3 regions of the Tenggerimyces flavus genome follow, and region 2 is predicted to be linked to each of the others. Evidence: predicted binding sites of a transcription regulator. Region 2 holds the regulator's gene; each other region holds the start of a gene.

Region 1 (2,261 bases), 3.7 Mb from region 2:
GGGAACGGGCGCATCGGACGCCTTCTAATCGTCGTGCACCTCCTTACTAGGGGAACCCTCCTTGAACCGACACTGACAGTCTCGCCGTGGTTCGAGACGCGCCGCCATGAGTACTACGATCGTCTCTTTAGCGTAAGTGCCGCCGGCGATTGGGATACCTACGTTCGCTTCTTTGCGACCGGCCTTGAGGCATCGGCAAAGTCCACGCACCGCCGAATGCTCGCGCTAGTTGAATTGCAGGCTTCAATGAAGGAGCGTGTCCGCCAATCGAACCTCAGGGCTGATACCGCACACACGCTGGTCGACTACGCAGTTGCGCACGTGTCTTTTACCGTTCGTGGGGTCGAGCGTGGGCTAGGAATCTCCTATGGTCGTGCGAACGGCCTAGTCAGTCAACTTGTGGATCTGGGTCTACTCGCTCCGCTCCCAGGTGCATCGGGTGCGGCCCGTCGCTTCTATGCTCCAGAGGTGGTGGACGTGATCGTTGGCGATGAAGACTGACGCTTCTCTCCTCGGTCGGGGCGGCTCGGCCCTTCTGGCTCGTGATCGAAGCGCCAGGCTCGACGTGTCGACCGGTGATCGACACCGTCCCTGATGAACTCGGCATGCAGGAGATAGAGCCAGGCGAGATGCATATGGATGACGAAGCCTTCGAACGATCGCATCTCGGCCGGGTCGTTGTACAAGCGGACCGCGAGGCTCGCCTCGTCCCGCGATGCGGCAACCATCGGCCAGTGCTTCTTAGGTCGAGCCATGCTGGCTCCTGTCCGAATGACGTCGGCGTCCCGCCACGAACTGTCCTGGCGACTATGGCGTGGTCCATCTCCAAGATGGCCGAGCGATACCAACACGTGATGGACTCGATCCGGTCAACTGTCGCGCACAGCGCCGATGGACTGCTGTGAGGCGATCACGAGGACCCGGATGAGGGCGTCGATCTGGGCGGCCGGACCTCACATGAGACCAAAACTGAGACCCGACGAGTTCGGACCGGTGCCCCCGTGTTCGGGGCCTGGTCCGAGTTTCGTCTTACCTGGCTGGGCGGAGGATGGGGGAGCGGCTGGGTCCTCTCCCTGGAGATGATCGCGATCCCGTACTACCGCACCCGCAACCCCGCTGCGGTGTCCGACGGCAACCCGCTGATCCACGAGACCCTCGCCGACTTCGCCGCGGAGAACTAGCACGGCTGCTCAGGTCACTCGTTCGGGCGTTCCTCGATGATCTGGGCGCCGAACTCTTTGGCGAGCAGCTCTGTCTGGGTCTGCGGCGAGTCCGCCACCGCCGCGTCGGTCTCCGGGTCGACGTCCTCGTCCAGGTTGCGGGGCGGCTCGGGCTCGGCGTCGGTCGGCTTCGAGCTCCGCATCGCCTCCCGCGCCGCGCTGCTCCGCTGGGGTGTCGGCGCGGCGGGCTCGGCCGGGGCGGGCTCAGGCTCCGGCGCGGCAGGCCGAGGCTCGTCCCAGCCGCCCGTCGTCGGCGGCGTGGCGGGCGCGTCCTGCTGCGGCTCCGGGCTCGGCGGGCGTCGAGCCCCACCGCCACCACCCCCACCGCCACTGGGTCCGGCGGTCGAGTCGACGATCGGGTCGATCCGCCAGTCCACGCCGAGGATCTCGCGGACCGCCTCCTTCAGCACCTCGTCGCTCTTGCTCCGTACGAACGAGTCCCGCGCGCCCGGGTTGACCAGCGCGACCGTAAGCACACCGTTCAGCAGATCGGTGACCTGCGCGTTGTGGCTGATCAGGCTCCAGGCGAGCCGGCGCCGCTTGGCCACCGCGTCGAGGATCTCCGGCCACAACCTCCGTACATCCGCCAGCCCGAGGTCGCCCGGCGCGGCCGCCTGCACGGGAGTCGGAGTCGGAGCGGGAGGAGCCGGAGGGGGCGGCGGCGCTTCGGCCGCCGGTTCCTCGACGACCTCCGCGGCCTTGACCGTCTCGGCTGCCTTCGGCTCAGGCTCCGCCGCGGGCTTCACAGGTTCGGGCGCCGGCTCTGCCGGAGGAGGCGTCGCCACCCGCGCCTCCACCGCAGCCTCACGGGCCGCCGCTCGCGGGTTCGCCGGCGGCGCAGCCTCCTGCTCAGCAGGCCCCGCCGAGATCGACAGCCGCCGCTCGAGTCGGTCGATCCGCGCGTGCAGTCCCACGTCCGTCGTGTCCAGCCCGGGCAACAGCACCCGCGCGCACATCAGCTCCAGGTGCAGCCGCGGTGCCGTCGCCCCGCGCATCTCGGTGAGGCCCGCGTTGATGACCTCGGCAGCCCGGGTCAGATCG
Region 2 (2,261 bases):
GGTCAGCGTGAACCGTTCCGGGAAGATCTGTGGCGCCGCGGCGGCACTGCCGGCCGGGGCGAGCAGGGCGCCGATCAGGAGCACGGGCAGAACGAGGCCTCGAAGCGTCATGCCCGTTCTTCGTCGACCAGCTCGATTCGATTCCGTGGGTGAGGCCGAGGAGGCAGGCGTTCGAACCTCGGCGACTCAGCGGCCGGTCTAGCGAGACAGCGGGACGCGCAACTCGGTGCCGGCTTCGACGGCGCCGGCGTCCTTGATCCCGTTCAGCCGCATGATCTGGTCGACGGTCGCGCGGACGTCCTCCGAGGGCGCGGCGCGCTTGGCGATCTGCCAGAGCGTCTGGCCCGGCTCGACCATCACCGTGGCGGTCCGCTCCGGCACGGACGCGTCGGCGGCGGGGGCGATCTTCAGTGCCGCGAGGCCGGCGAGGGCGATCAGCACCGCGGCGACGACCGCAACGCCGAGAGCCAGCACGAGCCGGCCGCGCCTGGTCAGCTGGACGGGGCGCTCGGAGAAGTCGAGCGTCCGCTCCTCCGGCGCGAGAGCGCAGGAACGTACCCGTTCCGGGGCTGGCAACCGCACCACCGTCGGCCGCACATTGCGCCTGCGGGCCGGCCGCGTCGTCGTGGTGACACCCATTCCTACCGCCTCCTTGCTCGAACTATTGTTCGATCGAACGCCTGTACGAAGTTGTACACCAACCCACCGACAAGCCCAAGGAGCGATCGAATATTTGTTCGAGCGTGTCGCGCGACACGCCAGTTCGAACAGATGTTTGAAAGTGTCCAAGTCAGGGCCTAACGTGACCACCAACGCCCCACTCGCCCAGCCTCGAGCCGGCCTCACCGCCGGCCACTCGCCCGAAGGAGATCGCCATGCCGAAGGGGAAGCGCGCGGGCCAGGACAGCCAGACCGCCGCGGTACGAGAGCTTCCTGACGGCCCGCCGGACGCTTCCGGCCTCACGCCGCGGCAGCGCCGCATCCTCGAGGTCATCCGGGAGTCCGTCGACAAGCGCGGCTATCCGCCGGCGATGCGGGAGATCGGCGACCTGGTCGGCCTGACCTCGTCCTCGTCGGTCGCCCACCAGCTCAAGGTCCTGCAGGAGAAGGGATTCCTGCGCCGCGACCCGAACAGGCCGCGCGCGCTCGAAGTGCTCGCTCCGCACGACCAGCCCCGCCGTTCGGTCGGCGCGGCCAGCGACGCGACGTACGACGAGACCGGCCTCGGCGAGCTGCGCCCGACCCCGACGTACGTGCCGGTGGTCGGCCGGATCGCCGCCGGTGGCCCGATCCTCGCCGAGCAGGCGATCGAGGAGGTCATGCCGCTGCCGCGGGACCTGGTCGGCGACGGCGAGCTGTTCATGCTCAAGGTGCGCGGCGACTCGATGGTGGACGTGGCGATCTGCGACGACGACTGGGTGGTCGTTCGGCAACAGCAGAACGCCGAACAGGGCGAGATCGTGGCGGCGATGCTCGACGGCGAAGCGACCGTGAAGACGTTCCGCCGGCGCGACGGCCACGTCTGGCTGCTGCCGCACAACCCCGCGTACGAGCCGATCAACGGCGACGACGCGGTGATCCTCGGCAAGGTCGTGGCGGTCCTCCGCCGCGTCTGAGCCACTCGGATTCCCCGACAGCAACCGCGCCCCGGAGTTTCCGTGGCGCGGTTGTTGTTTGTGCGCCTAAGCCTCAATACAGAGAGCGACGAGATCTTGACAATTCGTAGATAGCTGCGAACTATGTGTATTACGTCCGATCTGAGTGAGTAAGACCATTCGGATCGAATGTGTGGTTTTAGGGCTTCACTACGGGGCGCAGTGGAGCAGCCTCCTCCATGGGCTGCTCTGCTCGGAAGGAAAGGAGATCGCTTCGCGCGATCACCGGGTCCAGGGAATGGGAGGGGCCCGTGGTCTGGCAGATCTTCCAAGCGTGGAGGTGTCTTAGCACCATGGCGAAAATCCATACCCGGATCGCGGCCGTCATTCTCGGAATCGCGATGCCTGTCGCCGCGGCCATTCCGGCCTCGGCGGCAATCACGGCCGGAGATTCCGACCGCGACAGCAGGAGCATCGAGCGGATCGACCGCCTCGAGCGGATGTTGAACCTGGACAAGGGCGAGCTGCGTGAGAAGCTCGCGAAGGTCGACACATCGAACCTCGACCCGGCGCAGCTCAAGAAGCTGAACAGACTGTCCGACCGGGCCGTCGACGAGAGCGACCGGATCGACCGCAAGCGCACCGCGATGATGCGCTTCGGGGCAC
Region 3 (2,261 bases), 1.7 Mb from region 2:
AGCTCGGTCCGGGCGGATCGTCGGTGCCCTGTGGACCTGGCGGCGGTGCGTTCGGGCACGTTCGGCACCTTTCCAGAACGGAACGAGAGCCCCACCCTAACCGGGGTGAGGCTCTCGCCCAGACCGTGCCTGGTTGTCGCTAGTCGCGCTCGATGGTGATGTCTCCGCTCGAGGTGGTCGCGTCCAGGGTGAACGAGGAGTTGGGGTCGCTCTGGACCTGCGCGTCGGCCTCGCCCGAGCTCGTGTCGGTGCGGACCTTGTACGCCGCCTCCGGCACCCGCAGGTCGACCGAGCCGCTGCTGGCCTGCGCGCGGACCGACGCGGGCACCGCGAGGTTGACGCTGATGTCGCCCGAGGACGTCTCGGCGTCCACGGCGCCGCGGAGGTTGTCGGCGTTGACCGTCCCGGAGTTGGCCCGGAACTCGCTCTTGCCGTTCACGTCGTCGGCGGAGATGTCGCCGGACTGGGAGTGGATGTTCACGTCGCCCCGGGCCTGCTGCACGTCGACCGTGCCGGACTGGGAGCGGACGTTGACCGCGCCCGCGACGTTCGCGATGTCGACGTCGCCCGAGTCGACCTCGAGGTCCACGCTCGCGACGTCGGTGAGGGAGACCGTGCCCGAGTGGGTCTGGCCGGTGATCTTGGTGCCTTCGGGGACGCGAACGGTGAAGTTCACGCTGCAGTTCCAGCCGCAGTTCCCGTCCGGGAGCACGAGCGTCTCGCCGTCCACCTCGATCTTCTTCGGCTTGCCCTTGAAGATCGAGAAGCTCCGATAGCTCTGCTTGACCTCGATCTTGTCCACACCGCCCGCGGCGATCTCGACGTCGCCGCCGCCGGTGTCGAGTCGTACCTCGGTGATCTTCTGATCGAAGGTCTGCTCCTGGTGCCGCGTACCTCCGCTGGACCAGCCGCCGACGCCGACCGCCAACGCGGCCACCCCCGCGACCGCGACCACTGCCAACGCTGCCGGCCGGTTCATGTCGGTCCTCCCTGCGATGCTTTCTGCTGTGAGTAGCTCCACGCCGACAGTAGGTCTCAGAGGGGTCGCCAGGGGATCGGGAAACACCCTGGCGAGTCCCTGGCGAGCCCTGTTGACGGGTCGGGGTGCGGACGCTAGCGTTGTTCTCGTTCGAACACGCGTTCGAACGAGCGCCGGGGAGTTGGGCCCCCGGCGCGACGGGTGCAGCAACCAGGCAACGAGTGGCCTCGACCCCCGCTCGTCGTCAGGTGGCCGCCGGGCCGGGAGTGGCGTGTGGGGCAGCAAGGGAACTCGCCATCCCGGCCCGATCCCTGGTTTGTGAGGAGGCAGCAGATGCCAGCCGTACGTAGAGGGCCGGTCCCGCTGGGGCCTGCCGTGTTCACCTCCCTCGACCGTGCCCAGGCGTCGCTCGCCGAGGCGGCGACCGCCCGGACACCTGCCGAGCGTTACGTGGCCGCCCACGTAGCGGCGCTCCGCATCACCGCGGCCGTTCTCGCCGCCCGAGCCCGCCCGACGGGCCGCCGGCGCCAGTACAACGCCTGGGTGCTGCTCGCCCAGGTCGCCCCGGAGCTGTCGGAGTGGGCCGCGTTCTTCTCCGCGGGCGCCAACAAGCGCGCCTCCGCCGAGGCCGGCCTGGCCGACGCGGTGAGCGCGCGAGAGGCCGACGACTTGATGCGGGACGCCGAGCGCTTCCTCGACGTGGTGGAGACGCTGCTCGACATCCCCGCCGCCGCCTAGGTAGAGATCACCGGCACAAGCCGACGCCAGGCGGCCGCCGCCTGGCCGCCGCTCCCCCGGGTGGCCGGGCCGGCACGCTGCGCAATAAAATCTCGCCCAGTCGACAATCTCGACAAATCTCGGCGCATCCGGCAACTGCCGTGAACGATCTTCAACCGGGCCAACCATCGCTCTGACCAGGGCGATAAGGTTCCGGGCCATGCCCGAGCGCAGGCGTGAACCAAGATCATCAGACCCCGTTCAGAACTTATGGGTGACCGCAAAGCCACCGTCCGTGTCCGCCATGAGGCATGATGCGGTCTTGTGAGCAGCAACGGTGGAACGTCCGCCGTCCGGTACCGAGACCTGTTCCGGAACCGGGAGTTCAGCGCGCTCTTTGTCGCCGACGTCCTCTCCAAGGTCGGTAGCCAGCTAGGCAAGTTCGCGCTCGCCGCTCTCGTCTACGACCGTACGAGATCGACGTCACTCACCGCTATCACGTTCGCGGTCACCTTCCTCCCCGGCCTGCTCGGCGGCCCGATCCTCGCCACCCTCGCCGACCGGT

The links. The regulator LexA, encoded in region 2, represses DNA repair genes until DNA is damaged. The targets are predictions, from matches to a motif close to TCGAACANNTGTTCGA.
Region 1: the regulator LexA is predicted to act here: its motif matches at 844-859, upstream of JOD67_RS42330 (DUF3644 domain-containing protein).
Region 3: the regulator LexA is predicted to act here: its motif matches at 1,130-1,145, upstream of JOD67_RS26090 (SAV_6107 family HEPN domain-containing protein).

The regions. Positions count from the first base shown of each region.
Region 1 covers NZ_JAFBCM010000001.1:238,712-240,972, reverse strand. The annotation lists gene JOD67_RS01280 (Fic family protein) at 1-501, shown strand, start outside; gene JOD67_RS42330 (DUF3644 domain-containing protein) at 456-728, opposite strand; gene JOD67_RS01275 (DNA polymerase III subunit gamma and tau) at 1,196-2,261, opposite strand, start outside.
Region 2 covers NZ_JAFBCM010000001.1:3,932,880-3,935,140, reverse strand. The annotation lists gene JOD67_RS18385 (protease-associated domain-containing protein) at 1-111, opposite strand, end outside; gene JOD67_RS18380 (LysM peptidoglycan-binding domain-containing protein) at 199-639, opposite strand; gene lexA (transcriptional repressor LexA) at 876-1,616, shown strand; gene JOD67_RS18370 (hypothetical protein) at 1,907-2,261, shown strand, end outside.
Region 3 covers NZ_JAFBCM010000001.1:5,588,663-5,590,923, forward strand. The annotation lists gene JOD67_RS26080 (methyltransferase domain-containing protein) at 1-59, opposite strand, end outside; gene JOD67_RS26085 (DUF4097 family beta strand repeat-containing protein) at 140-979, opposite strand; gene JOD67_RS26090 (SAV_6107 family HEPN domain-containing protein) at 1,313-1,717, shown strand; gene JOD67_RS26095 (MFS transporter) at 2,021-2,261, shown strand, end outside.